One region of the Pseudoalteromonas sp. NFXS53 genome, then DNA from elsewhere that is predicted to be linked to it. Evidence: predicted binding sites of a transcription regulator. Region 1 holds the regulator's gene; the other holds the start of a gene.
What was found. Region 1 encodes sigma-54, which starts transcription at its own class of promoters, with help from an activator protein. Its sites were predicted from a motif close to GTTGGCACGNNNNTNGNNT; they were not measured.
Positions count from the first base shown of each region.

Region 2: AC1HJP_RS04185 (BON domain-containing protein) is a predicted target of sigma-54. The motif match lies at 6,423-6,441, and genes of this name have one in related genera.

Region 1 covers NZ_JBWVBR010000015.1:17,767-25,540, forward strand. Annotated here, with positions in the region: gene AC1HJP_RS15305 (HPr family phosphocarrier protein) at 1-28, opposite strand, end outside; gene rapZ (RNase adapter RapZ) at 32-880, opposite strand; gene ptsN (PTS IIA-like nitrogen regulatory protein PtsN) at 898-1,350, opposite strand; gene hpf (ribosome hibernation promoting factor) at 1,353-1,640, opposite strand; gene AC1HJP_RS15325 (RNA polymerase factor sigma-54) at 1,669-3,189, opposite strand; gene lptB (LPS export ABC transporter ATP-binding protein) at 3,237-3,962, opposite strand; gene lptA (lipopolysaccharide transport periplasmic protein LptA) at 3,965-4,489, opposite strand; gene lptC (LPS export ABC transporter periplasmic protein LptC) at 4,479-5,033, opposite strand; gene kdsC (3-deoxy-manno-octulosonate-8-phosphatase KdsC) at 5,030-5,581, opposite strand; gene AC1HJP_RS15350 (KpsF/GutQ family sugar-phosphate isomerase) at 5,582-6,553, opposite strand; gene AC1HJP_RS15355 (calcium/sodium antiporter) at 6,568-7,527, opposite strand; gene AC1HJP_RS15360 (ATP-binding cassette domain-containing protein) at 7,741-7,774, shown strand, end outside.
Region 2 covers NZ_JBWVBR010000002.1:307,446-315,219, forward strand. Annotated here, with positions in the region: gene AC1HJP_RS04140 (LysR family transcriptional regulator) at 1-727, shown strand, start outside; gene AC1HJP_RS04145 (DUF4437 domain-containing protein) at 754-1,569, opposite strand; gene AC1HJP_RS04150 (LysR family transcriptional regulator) at 1,675-2,568, opposite strand; gene AC1HJP_RS04155 (NAD(P)-dependent oxidoreductase) at 2,697-3,335, shown strand; gene def (peptide deformylase) at 3,427-3,927, opposite strand; gene AC1HJP_RS04165 (hypothetical protein) at 4,124-4,318, opposite strand; gene AC1HJP_RS04170 (DUF1328 domain-containing protein) at 4,355-4,522, opposite strand; gene AC1HJP_RS04175 (PA2169 family four-helix-bundle protein) at 4,533-4,979, opposite strand; gene AC1HJP_RS04180 (mechanosensitive ion channel family protein) at 5,140-6,024, opposite strand; gene AC1HJP_RS04185 (BON domain-containing protein) at 6,477-7,031, shown strand; gene AC1HJP_RS04190 (outer membrane beta-barrel protein) at 7,418-7,774, shown strand, end outside.

The sequences.
Region 1 (7,774 bases):
TTAGAAAAGTATCTTCTACCTTGACCATGTTCTAGTCTGCGTCTTGTTCGCGGTGACGTATTTGCACATTGTTATGAGTTTTAGCAAAGCTTTCACCAATGGTTTGAGCAAGGTAAACAGAGCGGTGTTGTCCGCCAGTACAACCAATTGCAATGGTTAAATAGCTGCGGTTATTGCGCTCTAGGTGAGGTAACCAAGTTTGTACAAAGGTTTGGATCTGCCACGTGAACTTCTGCACTATGCTGTGGCTTGCTAAATAATCTTTAACTGGTTGATCTAACCCAGTAAGCGGTTTTAGCTCTGGTTCCCAATGCGGGTTTGGTAAAAAGCGCGCATCAAATACATAATCGGCTTGCTTAGGGATACCATGTTTAAAACCAAAAGATAAGAAAGTAATAATAAGTTGCTTATCTTTTTTGCCAAGGATCTGCTCTCTAATGGTTTCTGCTAGCTGATGTACACTTAAATCTGTCGTATCGAGCAAAACATCGGCTCGTGTGATTAATACATCGAGTAACTTCTTTTCTTCTTTAATTGCTAAATCAAGCGGCAGATTATTTAAAGAAAGCGGGTGTAATCGACGCGTTTCTGAAAAGCGTTTGATCAGTGCTTGGTCATCACTGTCTAAATAGAACAGCGTTGGATTCGCAAAACCGGGTAAGTACTCAAGAATATCATTAAATTCTTGTTGCTCTTTTGGCAGGTTACGAACGTCGATACTGACGGCTATCTTGTCATAGTTATCAGAAACACTTCTGACCAAAGATGGTAGGAGATTAACTGGAATATTATCAACACAATAATAACCAAGGTCTTCCAATACCCTTAAGGCAACGGATTTGCCCGACCCTGAGCGACCACTAATGATGATCAGTTCCATGGATTCCTCTCTGTTAATTAATCTTGAAGTGCAATAAGTTGATAGAGTGCGTCATCGTCTTTTGCATGACGAAGCTGTTTACAAAACTCTTTGTTGTTTAGTTTATCAGCAATTGCAGCTAAGGTCTTTAGATGTTCTGCATTATTACCTTCAGGTACAAGCATTGCCAAGAGAATATCGACAGGTCGGTTGTCTATTGCGTCAAAATCAATACCGCTTTGATTGGTCACTAAAATAGCAAAAATAGTATCAATGCCTGCTAAGCGGCCATGAGGAATAGCAATACCTTTGCCTATGCCTGTACTGCCTAGTTTTTCTCGCGTTAGGAATGCATCTAATATTTCGTGGGCGTTATGTTCAGGAAGGTGTTCGCTCGCTAATTCACTGATATACTCAAGCGCGCGTTTTTTGCTATTAAAAAGGACCGCAGCTTTACTGCAGTCCTTGTTGATAATCGAGCTAAGTTTCATGGTTAGTGTCGAGTTAATTTCTCTTTATGTTTGATAACTTGGCGATCGAGTTTATCAACGAGTTTATCAATAGCTGCGTACATATCAGAGTGTTCATCTGAAGCGAAAATTTCACCGCCATTTAAATGAACGGTAGCTTCTGCTTTTTGTACCAGCTTCTCAACATCTAAGATCACGTGAACGTTGTTTATGTGATCAAAATGCCTTTCTAGCTTTGCAAACTTCGTGTTTACATAGTCTCTTAATGAATCTGTGATTTCTACGTGACGACCAGTTAAATTTAGTTGCATAAGCATTTTCCTTCTCTTGGTTTACGTCTTAAATCAAGCTCTTACGCTGATTTGACGGTGGAATAGAGAGTGACTCGCGGTATTTTGCAATTGTACGACGTGCCACTTTGATTCCCTGTTCTGCCAATATATCTGCAATTTTGCTGTCGCTCAATGGCTTAGCAGTATTTTCTGCAGCAATTAGCTTTTTGATCAATGCTCTAATCGCAGTCGATGAGCATTCACCTCCGTTTTCAGTGCTTACGTGGCTTGAGAAGAAGTACTTCAGCTCAAAAATGCCACGGGGTGTATGCATGTATTTCTGAGTGGTGACACGAGAAATGGTAGACTCGTGCATCTCGACCATCTCAGCAACATCATTCAAAACCATAGGCTTCATTGCCTCAGGTCCATGTTCAAAGAATGCCTGTTGTTGTTGCACAATGCAATTAGTAACTTTCATTAAAGTGTCATTACGGCTTTCTAAGCTCTTAATAAACCATTTAGCTTCTTGTAGGTGAGAGCGAATGAATTGGCTGTCAGTGCTTGATTTTACTGAGCGTGACATTGCTGCGTAATGATCATTAACCCTTATTTTAGGCATACATTCTGGATTAAGCTCAACAACCCAGCGACCTTTTACCTTTTTCACTGACACATCAGGAATAACATACTCAGATTCTTCACGAATAATACTGGCAGCAGGTTTAGGATTAAGGCTGTGGATTAGTGTCATCACTTCTTTTAACTCAGGCTCTTTGAGCTTGGTCTTTTTCATGATAGTGCGGTAATCACGGCTGGCCAGTAGATCAATATGCTCGCTTAACACCATTTTTGTTTCAGCAATGAAAGGCGTATCAGCATCAAACTGGTTGAGTTGAATACATAAGCATTCTTGTAATGAGCGAGCTGCAATACCTACAGGATCAAAGAGTTGAATACGCTTTAATACAGCCTCAACTTCGTCAAGTTCAATTAGCTCTTCGTCATTACCTTCATTAATGCTTTCTAGGAGTTCTTCGGTACTAACAGTAAGCAAACCTGCATCATCAACGGCTTCAACAATGGCAACGGCAATGGCTTTATCGGTTGGGCTGAATGGCGTGAGTTCTAATTGCCACATTAAATATTCGTGTAATGTTTCAGTGGTCTCCCCCTGATAAACAGTTTCGTCTTCAGGCATTGGGCCGCTACTGGTGCTCGGTGCTGCACTCATGTACTCGTCCCATGTCACATCCATAGCGAGATCGTCACTGACAGTGTCTTTACTCAGTGCGGCATCGCTATCGAGTTCGTAATCGCTGGTCGGTTCATCACCGTGACCATCATCAGCAGAATTAGAGAGTTGCTCGATAGAATCAGCATCTTTGGTCGCTTTGTCTGAATCATTGCCATCAGCACTTGGCTCTAATTCCGATTCATCTACTTCGAGTAAAGGGTTGCTATCCAGCGCTTCTTGGATCTCTTGCTGTAGATCTAGTGTGCTCAATTGCAGTAAGCGAATTGCTTGTTGCAATTGTGGTGTCATGGTTAGTTGCTGCCCCATGCGCAGCTGTAGCGATTGCCTCATGTATTTCTAACAATCCTTTTTGTTATTTGGATTATGTCTTGCTTTAACTATAGACGGAATTGTTCACCTAGGTAGACGTCTCTTACGGTTTGATCAGCTAAAACTGATTCAGGCGTACCTGACGCGATTAATTCACCATGTGAAACAATATAAGCTTTCTCACAAACATCAAGGGTTTCTCTTACATTGTGATCTGTAATGAGGACACCAATGCCGCGGTTTTTTAAATGCTCAACAATTTTCTTTATATCTAACACCGAAATCGGATCAACGCCAGCAAAAGGCTCATCTAAAAGAATAAATTTAGGGTTTGCGGCTAAAGCGCGAGCAATTTCAACTCGGCGACGCTCACCACCTGATAAAGCCATGCCCTGACTGTCCCGAATATGTTGAATATTAAATTCATCTAATAGGTCGTCTAGGGTTTGTTCTCTTTGTACTTTATTGAGGTCTTTACGCGTTTCTAAAATTGCCATTAAATTTTGATACACAGTCAATTTTCTGAAGATGGAAGATTCTTGAGGCAGATAACCTATGCCCATACGTGCTCTACTGTGCATAGGTAGCAAAGTGATATCTTCGTCATCTATGGTGACTTTACCTTTATCGCTAGGCACAAGACCAACGATCATGTAAAAACTGGTGGTTTTACCTGCGCCATTAGGGCCGAGAAGACCAACAATGCTCCCAGCTTCCACACTCAAACTGACATTTTTTACGACTTGGCGTCCTTTATAGCTTTTTGCTAGGGCTGTGGCAGTTAACACACTCATGCTTATTGACCTTGTTCAGGGTTAGACTTTGATGCCTTTTTCTCGGGCACTAAAATCGTGTGTACACGTTGTTTGTTTTGTTCATTCTGCTCAGCACTGATCAGTTGCTTCTCGATGTCATAAATAATTGCTTCAGCCTTGATAACTTGACCTGCTTGATTGATTTCGGCTTTGCCTTTGATGGTAAGCAGTCGATTTGCAACGTCATACCTGACTTCTTCTGCGCTGGCACTTAATACTGTGCCATCAGGCTGCTTTTCGATAAAGCGAGCTGGTTTGCCTGTTGCGACTAAAAGCTGTTTGTTCTCACCGAGCTCTTCACGCTGATGTACTTCTAATCTATCTGCATAAATTTCACGGTTGCCATGAATGATTTCAACATTTTCTTCAAAGATACCAATGTTTGTCTTTAATTGTGCTTGCTGCTTACCTGCTTTAATTGATACTTGTGACATAGGAGCTGTTTCAGCCAAAGTAAAGTTAGAAAAGCCGAGTAGTAGCAGTGAAAGAAGTAGTTTATTGGTCATAATAAATGGTTCGCGTATGGTTAATGAGCTCAATAATTTCAGTATTGAGGTCGGCATTGAGGCCTTGTCCTTTTATATTTAAATGAGGGCCCACAATTTCTACGGGTAGATCTGAGCGCATGCTGCGCTGAGTAATATCAACTTGAATATGGTCTGCACTGATTTGGCTTATCATTGCACCTTCAGTTAAATTTAGGGCTTTAACATCTCCCTCTAAGATCAGCATGTTATTTTCATATAAAGTGGCTTCATTGGATGAAAGTTGCCAATTTTGAGGGCCATTAAACAGGGTGAATGTCGGTGATGTAAAGTGGCTAAAACCGAGCTGCTGATAAAGCTCCATTTTATTTGCTTCAACTAAGTAATTTCGTATGCCGGCTTCAGAATATTTGGTTTGCTTTAGATCTGTAGCAACATAATCAGGCGTGGCTATGCTCTCTTCTTCAGTCGAGCTTTGCTTTTTAGGTTGATCAAAATACGGTGACCATATCCAATACATGGTCAGTGCAAAAATAATTAATAATATGACGCGGTTGACCGTCATGCGCTTGTTCCTGATGTGCCGAGTGTGTGACCTTGACACAACATAAGCAAGTCAGTTAACTCTCTCACAGCACCAAATCCACCAGGCAGCGAAGTCGTGTAGTGTGAAAGGTTGCGAATAATTGGGTGTGCATCGTTTACGGCCACAGCAAAACCCACTTGTTCCATCACTGGTAAATCAGGACCGTCGTCACCAATGTAAGCGATCTCGATATCTGTCAGGTTTAGGTTTGCTTTCAGCTCTTCGTAGGCTTTCACCTTGTCTTCTTGCCCTTGGTAAATATGCTTTACTGTTAAGCTAGTCATACGTTGCTGAACAATCTGTGAATGGCGACCGGTGATGACGGCAACTTCAACTCCAGCATTGATCAGTGCTTTTATGCCAAAGCCATCTTTGGTGTTGAATGCCTTTAATTCTTCGCCATTATTGCCAAGGTAAATACGGCCATCAGAGAATACGCCGTCAATATCACAAATAAGCAACTTAATTTGCTTCGCTCTAGATACCACATCTTCGCTGATTGGCTGATATAAGTCGGCAAATTGCATTTAAATGACTCCTGCTTTTAATAAGTCTTGCATATTCAGAGCGCCAATTGGGCGATTAGTTTCATCAACCACAATTAAGCCATTAATACGTTTGGTTTCCATAATGTTTAATGCTTCTGCTGCGAGCATATCGGCTTTAGCCGTTGTGCAATTAACAGTCATTGCATCATCAATTTTTGCGCTGTGCAAATCGAGCTTTTGTTCAATAATACGGCGTAAGTCTCCGTCGGTAAAAATACCGGCCAAAATACCTTGTTCATCAATAACTGCAGTCATGCCTAAGCCTTTGCTCGAAATTTCGAATAACGCATCTTTGATAAGTTTGCCCGTTTCGATGATTGGCATTTGCTCACCTTGATGCATGATGTCATCTAAGGTCAGTAATAAACGTCGACCGAGTGAACCACCAGGGTGAGAGAGTGCAAAATCATCGGCAGTAAAGCCACGCGCTTCTAGTAGGGCAACGGCAAGTGCATCACCCATGACCAGTGTGGCCGTCGTGCTCGCTGTTGGTGCTAACCCCAGTGGGCAGGCTTCTTTCGAGACCGCAATACACAAATGAATATCAGAAAGGTTAGCCATTGAAGAATTAGGATTGCCAGTCATGGCAATGGTTTTTGCACCAATGCGCTTTATAACAGGAATAATATTGACGACTTCGCTGGTCTCTCCTGAATTTGAGATCAGTAACACCACATCGTCTTTGGTGATCATACCGAGGTCGCCATGGCTTGCTTCACCAGGGTGAACAAAAAAAGCAGGGGTGCCTGTACTGGCGAGCGTTGCAGCTATTTTGTTGCCTATGTGCCCTGATTTACCCATACCAATGACTATGGTTCTGCCCTGGCAGTCAAAAACAGCTTGGCATGCTTTAACAAAGCTTTCATCAATATATTGTGTAATTTCATCGATGGCTTGTTTTTCAATATCGATGACATTTAAAGCCGTTTTAGTAAATTGTTCAGCAGTCATGTGCACTCCAACAACTAAATAATGTAATACATGTACCCGATGAACGCGGCAAGAAGTAGGCCCCCTTCAACGCGGTTGATGCGGCGAGTGCCTTTAAGGCTTAGGCTCATCGCGATTAAGATGAGCGTCGCACCTAGCATAATGTAAATGTCGCGTTGTGCGATGTTTGCATCGATAACTGCTGGGTTTAAGATCCCCGCAATAGAAAGTACTGCGAGAATATTAAAAATATTTGAGCCAATAATGTTGCCCATTGCTAGGTCATCTTCATTTTTTAATACGCCAGCAATACAGGCTGCTAATTCAGGGAGACTGGTACCAACCGCTATGATTGTCAGGCCAATTAATAAGTCGCTCATACCAAAATATTTGGCTATATCAACGGCTGCATCAATAAGATAACCAGAGCTAATAGGAAGCATGATCATACCCACGACTAACCATAAAACCGCTTTGTTGGTTGGTACATCATTCGGTACTTCATCACATGCTTCAGCAACTAAAGGGTCATCGTCTTGGTTGCCTGAGCGTTTGGTTAAAATGAGTAAGGTTGCGAGAAAAGTGATAAAGCCAGCAAATAAAACTAGGCCTTCAGTGCGACTAAAGTGATTGTCACTGACGATGAACCAAGCACCTAAAGACACGACAACAAGTAATGGCATTTCGCGTTTTAAGATGCCTGAGCCAACAGACAGTGGGCGCAATAGTGCGGTAATACCTAATACTAGTAATATATTGGCGATGTTCGAGCCCACCGCATTACCCACTGCGGTATCTGTTTTATCTGCAAAAGCAGCCTGCGCTGCAACCATCATTTCCGGAGCCGATGAGCCCATTGCTACTATAGTTAAACCTACGATTAATGTAGGTACACCGAAATTTCTTGCCAATGCTGCCGCGCCAAAGACAAAACGGTCCGCACTCCAAACTAACGCGGCAAAACCAAGTATCAAAATGATGAAAGATAAAATCATAAAAAGAATATGCCAACAAGGAAAACAAAATTGCGGCAAATAGTATCAAAAGCATAAAAAAAAGTATAAACAAAACGCTAGGTAAAAAGCTTTATTCATAGAAGTGAGCTATTACTAAAGCAGAGCTGTATCTATCACTTACAAAATTTTACGAATTCTCTTTTCACACTAAAACCAAAAAAAAGTATGATATGCAAATTGGTGAACCAGAATATGGAGCGCGACTTGTCGCAATCAATTATCGAAA
Region 2 (7,774 bases), on a different contig from region 1:
AACACCCAGAAAAATCACGCTTACAGATGCAGGAAGTGATTACTTAGCCTGTAGCCAAGAAGTGCTTGAGAAGCTGTCGTTAACTGAGCACCAGATCCGTAACGAGCAATCTAAAGTCGTTGGCAAGCTTAGAATTTCCGCCCCTTCGGCGTTTGCAACAAAGCGGCTCGCTGAGCCCTTGAAACACTTTATGGCACTCCACCCCGAGCTCGAGCTTGATATCTCAGTGAATGATCAACAGGCCGATTTATTCAAAGACAATATTGATATTGCGATCAGGGCCGCTCACCTTGAAGATTCAAACTTAAAAGCCAAAAAACTAATCGAGCACTCATTATGTTACTTCGCCTCTCCTGGTTACTTAGCTGAAAATAGTACACCTCAAAATCCGTCTCAGTTAAGCACCCATAAGTGCATTACTTACTCTTTAATGCGCCCTTCAAATGTTTGGACTTTTGAAGGCAGTAAAGTACAAGTAAACGAAGTTATAAAGAGTGATAGCCCAGACATGATAGTGAAAATGGCGTGCTTAGGGGCAGGCATAGCTGCCATGCCAAAATGGATGGTCGCAGAGTACTTTGAAAACGGTGAACTTGTTGAAGTTTTACAACAAAAGCATGCTTTTTCATTGCCAATGTATGCAGTTTATAAAAATAGTAATTACATTCCTCACAAGATTGGGACTTTTATTGATTTCTTAAGTACCCATTTAAAAGAGCATGAATAATCTCTTATTCATGCTCTAAAAGGCGGTTAATCCCTTACGTCAAACTCACCATTTGAACGAATATATAAAATTGCAGGTTGTGACGAAGAAAGGTTAAATTTACCAACACCGTTTAACTCAATATAGCTTCCAGCTTCTAATAAGTCATTGTGCTTTGAGCTAGCAAGGTTTACAGCACCTTGAATGATCACAGCTTTAAACTCTTTTGACATAACATGCACATTACCACTGAAATCAGCAGGTAACTTTAATAGCTGCCCTTTTGTTTTGCCATCATTTGACTGCCATAAAGATGCTAAAAGCATAGCTTGCCTTGTTTTCAACGCTGTCAGTTCATCTGCACTTTGCCACACCAAATTATCAGCATGTAAATTGAGTGGATATTCCTGATTATTGAACTGTTTTTCACTTGGTTTGACCAAATAAGGACCACTATCTATTTCCAAATAAATGAGATTTTCATCACCGTTTGCTGCGGTAATATGATTGCCACCCGCAGGTTGCGTCCAATATGAAGTTGAAGGCATCCATAAATGTTCGGCATTTGGATCTGCATTATGTATTAACCCTTTGATCACAATGCCACGGTAAGAGATATTGTGGATATGCGGAGGTGACGAAAAGCCTTTTTTAAATCGAACAAGCATGCCTGTCGCGTTAGTTTTTGTTCTGTCTCCCCACAGCTCAGCAGCTCCCGGGCTCTTGGCACCTCGAAGTGGGTTCAGATAGCCCCATTCTACTGATTGCGCTTTAATTACTTTGAGCTCTGCAGTGAAAGCGTTTGTTGATATAAAAGTGAGAAAGAATGTGACTATAACAAGGGTTTTTACTACATGACGCATAAATATTGTGACTCATCGATTGTCGATAAAACACGATTTTAAAGGTTCGTTTTAAACTGTTTTAGCCCTGTAATTACGAAAACAGTTTCAATATTTTTTTGATAATTAATTGAATGGCACTATATCTTCTTGCCAAAGCGCTGCCACAAAATCAATAAAGGCGCGCACAACCGGCGATTGATAGCTTCTTGATAAGTACACCGCCCAAAGTTGATTATTCTCAATTTTATAATCTTGCAAAATAGGCACGAGCTTTTTCTCTGTTATGTAGCTCCTCGCAATATCATACGGCAGCCACGCTATGCCCGTGCCATTCATTGCGGCTTGCACGAGTGTGGGTACATCATTGCAAACTAATGGCCCGTTTACTTTCACCTCAACACTTTGCTCAGCTTTCATAAATCGCCATTTATCATGTGATAAATGCACTAAGCAAGGATGTTCTGTTAGGGCTTCAGGCTTTTCGGGAACTTGATGCTTGTCTAAATACTCTGGAGATGCACAAACACACGCGCCTATCACCATCAGTCGTCTGGCAATCAAGTTTTCATCGGGCGTGTTGGTATATCTGAGCGCAATATCTATGCGCTGTTCAACTAAATTCGAAAAACTATCGCTGGCATGAATATCAATTTTAACGTTTGGATGCTGCGCTATAAATTGACTAACGGCATTGACCAACATATTTTGGGCAAAACCGATAGGACTCGAAATGCGAACCGTGCCCGATAACGTTTGCCTACCTTCGGTACTCTCAGCAATCAAAGCACTGGTTTCATCGAGAATTCGCTCAAATCTATGTAGAGCTTGTTCTCCATGCTGGGTTAAGCTCACCTTTCTGGTGGTGCGATGCAATAACCTTTGCTCTAGCCATTGTTCTAACTCTTGCACATGGCGTGTCACTTGAAGACGACTTAAGTCAAGACGTTCAGCAGCTTTAGTAAAGCTAGATAAATGCGCCACTTCAACAAAGCTTTTAATGGCAGTAATACGATCCATATTAAAAATTCAGCCTATTATTAGATAGCAAATAAGAAACAATCTATTTCAATTTTGCTCGATTATTTCATCTTAGTTTTCTTCTAATCTAGACACAACTCAAAACACTTACCCAAGAGGAAAATATTATGAAACTAATCGTATTAGGCGCATCAGGTTGGATAGGCTCTCATATCGTGGCAGAAGCAAAATCAAGAGGGCATGAGATCACAGCGCTAGTTCGAGCACATGATAAATACGACGTACCTAACGTCACCGCAAAGTCATTCGACTTAAATAACCCATCTAACAACTTAAGCGCTTTAATCAGTGATGAAACGGTGTTTGTTGCGGCCATTGGCGGTCGAGCTTTGGGCAATCACGAGATTGTAAAAAAGACCGCTGAGCGCTTACTCAATGAATTACCAAACACCAGCATTGAGCGTTTGCTATGGGTCGGTGGCGCAGGCTCACTAGAAGTAGCACCAAACTTAAAGTTAATCGATACCCCTGAGTTTCCTGCTGAATATAAAGATGAAGCCGTTGCGCAAGGTGAAGCTCTTGACGTGTTTAAACACTCTAGTAGCCCATTAAACTGGACGTTTATTAGCCCTGCAGCTGAGATTTTCCCGGGTGATAAACTAAACCAATATCGTACCGGTACTGAGCAACTTATTACCGATGAGCAAGGCAATAGTCGTATTTCAGTCGCCGACTATGCGGTCGCATTTGTAGATGAAATTGAAAAAGCAGCACATATCAACAAGAGAATGGGTGTGGCTTACTAAGAAAAAAGCCTTGATGCTCAGTGAACATCAAGGCTTCAAGTACTTATGCTAGCTTAACAGGCTATATTTCTAGCTAATTTACCAAAAGCGATTAAGCCGCTTTAATCGCTTTCTTAACCTTTTTCATCGCCATTTTTTGTTTTAAAGGCGATAAGTAATCAATGAACAGCTTACCTTTTAAGTGGTCAATTTCGTGCTGTAGCACGATTGCTAAAAAGTCATCACTTTCAACGAGCACTTCTTTGCCAGTTCTGTCTAAACCCTTGACTTGTACAGAGGTAAAACGTTCTACATCAGCATAATATCCCGGCACCGACAAACAACCTTCTTGCCCCATCTCTTTGTTAGAGCCACCCACCACTTCTGGGTTAATCAGAATTAACGGCTCGTTTCTTTGTTCAGAAATATCTATGATGATAATGGCTTCTTTACGGCCAACTTGAGTCGCCGCCAGACCAATGCCATCATCGGTGTCGTACATGGTATCCAGCATGTCATCAATCAAAGTTTGCACACTTTCTACGTCAGTTACTTGCTCTGCAACAACTTTCAATTTTTCATTTGGAGCTTTTAGAATCTCTAAAACAGCCATTTTACCTCTATGTTTTTCACGCTCTTAAATAATGGGCGAATTATACACATATTATGTTCAAGCGTTGTGATCTCATTTGGTACACCAACAGGGCTTTAGATAAGGTAAGAGAATTGAGAAAACTAAAACCTCAGTTAACAATCACGTTAACTGAAGTTTCTTTGTTAGTGCTGTTTTTAGAAAGCCTGCGATTTACTTAGCACTCTTCATTCTTCGCGTTTACTTCTTCTTTGACCTTTTCGCATGCATCTTCAACGCTGTTTTCAACTTCTTGAACTTTCTCATCTAAGCGTTCACCAGCCTCTTCTGCAGGGCCGTCACTACAACCAAATAGCGCCAAAATTGAAATAAAACCAAATACTTTTGCTAGAGTTATTGCTAATCTCATCATTAATCTCCTATAACGATTTAAATATTCAATTCCCTGTTAATTGGGAGTTTTTCTCTTTCCAAATAAGAATGAAATGACCATAAATGCGATAAATACAAAAAATAATATTTTAGCCATTCCAGCTGCTGCGCCTGCTATGCCAGAAAAACCCAACACAGCGGCAATCAGCGCAAGACATAAGAAGGTTATTGCCCACCTAAGCATGCTGTCCTCCTTAAGCGGTTAGCTCTTGTAACTGCTTCATCTGGTCATGACAAACCTGCATTCGGCTTTGAATTTGCAGCAGCGCACTTTTACATTTTGGCGGTAATGGCTCACTCAACGCTTTATCAAGCTTATCTAGCACTTTATCTTCAACTTCTTCTAACTGAGAAATATAAGTATGTGCTTTGTCAGTACTTAATACACCAATGACTTTGGTGTAAGACTCACGAATATCAACACTCGTTGCAGTGTCCGTCTCAACGGTACCTTCATCAACAAAAACAAATGGCTGAAGATCAGAAATTGCTTGCGCTTTATCAGCGATCATTTGGTCAAACACGCGGTTCAAGTTAGTGCTATCCAACTTTTTCTTAGCTTGAGTGTAAAATTCAACGCCACCGTTAAGCACTCTAATTAGATCTTTCACTGGACTCATATCGTAGTTTGAATGTGTCATAAGTAACTCCTTTCATTTCGATATTGTTTAAATGCAGTAAGTGTTTTAATTACTGTGAACTCTATGCAGCAGGTTTAATGCCAAACTTAAATAACTGTTTTTAAAGACAAAAATAAAATCTAAGTTTTACACGATGAAAATATTACATAGGCTTTGTAAATTATTCCTGTGTAAATTGTGCACCTAACCGTGTGCCGCCTTTTGCATTGAAGTCGATCGTTCTAATAGGGAATGGAATTAATATGTCATTATCTGATAGCACGCGATTAATCGTGCAGATGGCTTTGTGGCGCACCAGCATAAAGCTTGGCTCACTCGGATAATCAATCCAAAACCACACAAGTAAGTTTATGGCACTATCACCAAATGATGCTGCATATACATCTGTTTCGTCGGGATCTAAAACAAAGTCATGCTGATTCAGCGCTTCTACAATCAGTGCCCTTGCCTGCTCAGGATCATCCGCGTAAGAAATACCAACGGGTATCTCTATTCTGCGTTTACCGAGTTTCGAGTAATTCTGCAGCTCATTTTTAAATAGTGTTTTATTCGGAACATATGACAGCTGACCATAAAAATTTTCAACCAGGGTGTTTCGCAAATTGATCCTGCTCACTGTTCCGAAGCAGTCTTTGGTTTTTATGATGTCACCGACCATAAATGGCTTTCTTACACTCATGACGAACCCGGCTATCAGGTTTTCGGTCATATCCTGAAACGCAAAACCAATCGCTAGCCCTATAATGCCGGCACCAGCTAATAAAGACATAACCGCACCAGAGAGCTTCACAATATCTAACGCAAAGAAAACACCTACCAAGATGATGATGATCTTAAATACTGAGCTGATCAAAGATGCGACTTGTGCTGTTTTAATAATTCTATATATGACTTTTGAGAACCAAACCGACAATACCCTCGCGAGCAAAGTGAAGAATATCAAAACACATAATGCCAAAATGATGTTGGGTAATAGTTGAATAGCGCCTTCTAACCAGGCGATTAGCTTTTCATTAATGAGTTTCCAAAACTTATCTATTTCCATTATTCATAACTCCAGAGTATTTTTTGAGTTTGATGAATAATGCAGAAAGCATTCCTCAAAGAGTGTGTTAAACAATATTAGATTCAGTGTTGATAGCCTTTTTTTGCCAGCATAAATAACACTTACACAATCTAAGTTAAGCATCTTTACGCTCTTAAGCTTGTGAACATACCGCCTTTAGACTTATTAGCACATAGTATTGCTAGAGCTTGCCATTGGCTCATTACTTGGTTGAGCGATTTATTCTAAAAGCCTCTATTTGGTTACTAGGCTGCGCCAAACTAGAAATTGCGCTTATAAACAGCGTAACTTTTACAGACTTGCTGCAAAACTTCCCTGTAAGAATTTCCGCCTTTACTTACACAACAAAAATAAACCTTAAAAATCAGATAGTTAAAATTGGCACATCACATGCAACTATTAATTCGACTTTAAATTAAAGGAGTTTAATTATGAAAATCACATTAATTGCAACAGTTCTAGTTTCAGCACTTACAACAACTTCTGTATTTGCATCTGACAACAACTGGGAAAAAGAAGCGAGTGACGCCTGGATTGATGGCAAAGCCGAAGCCACACTACTCTTTAATGGTGAGCTTAATAACTTCGATATAAACACCGATGTAAAAAATGGTGTTGTGGTATTAACGGGTGAAGTTGAGCGTTCAGTAGATAAAAAGCTAGCTGAAGAGCTTGTAATAGGTATCGATGGTGTTAAGAAGGTCAAAAACGAACTGACTATTTTAGACATTCACAAAAAGGCAGACAGTAAAGAAGACAGCAGTACTTTTACTGACGCTAAAATTGCCACCGTCATTAAGTCACGATACCTGTTTGATACAGACGTAGACGGCACAGACATTGACGTTGATGTAGAGCGCCGCATTGTAACTTTAAACGGCCACGTCGAAAGCGAAGCCGAACGTGACTTAGCGATTCAAATTGCGAAAAATGCCAACGATGTACTTGAAGTAGAAGACAACTTGCGCATCAGCAGTAAGTCATAAATTCAAATCTGTGAGGGGCTTGCCCCCTCTCCTCTAATATCAATTTTTATCAAATAAAGCTTATTTGAATTTTAATTAAATAAAGGAATGAACATGAAAATTTAGGGCGTGTGAACCTTTGCTGTGTGTTTTTGCAGCTGCGAGTTGGGTATTTAGGCTAGGCAGGGGCTGCCCCGCAGAGGCTGCGTAGCATAATTATTCTATGTAAGTCAGCCGATAACGCCGAATAAATGTCCAACTCGTGCTGCTCGAAGAGTTCAACCAAAGGCTTCCACTACTTTGTCATTCGCCACTCACATAACTCATTATGCTTCGTAGCTCATTTCGCGTATTAAAAGCCTTTGATTTGAACAAAATTCATACCTCAAAGGTAAACACGCCCTACTATTCCCGCTGCGCTTTTTGCGTCATTAGGTTTGGTATCAACCACTGCTTATTCAAAAGAAACGTTTTGGCCCGATGGTTATAAAATCTACACGGGTATTGGCTATGGTCAGTATTCTTTTCAATGGGACGACAGAGACAACGACACCTCGTTTGATGACGACTCTTCAATGTTAAAAGCTTACGTAGGTACAAAAATTAACCCTTACTGGAGCTTTGAACTAGCTTACGAAAATTTTGATGAAGCAAGCGACATCGATAACTCAGCTGAAGTCGATGGCATATCTTTATCAACGCGCTTATCTGCTCCGCTAAATGAACACTTTTCAGTTTATGCAAAAGGTGGCTGGCTTGAATGG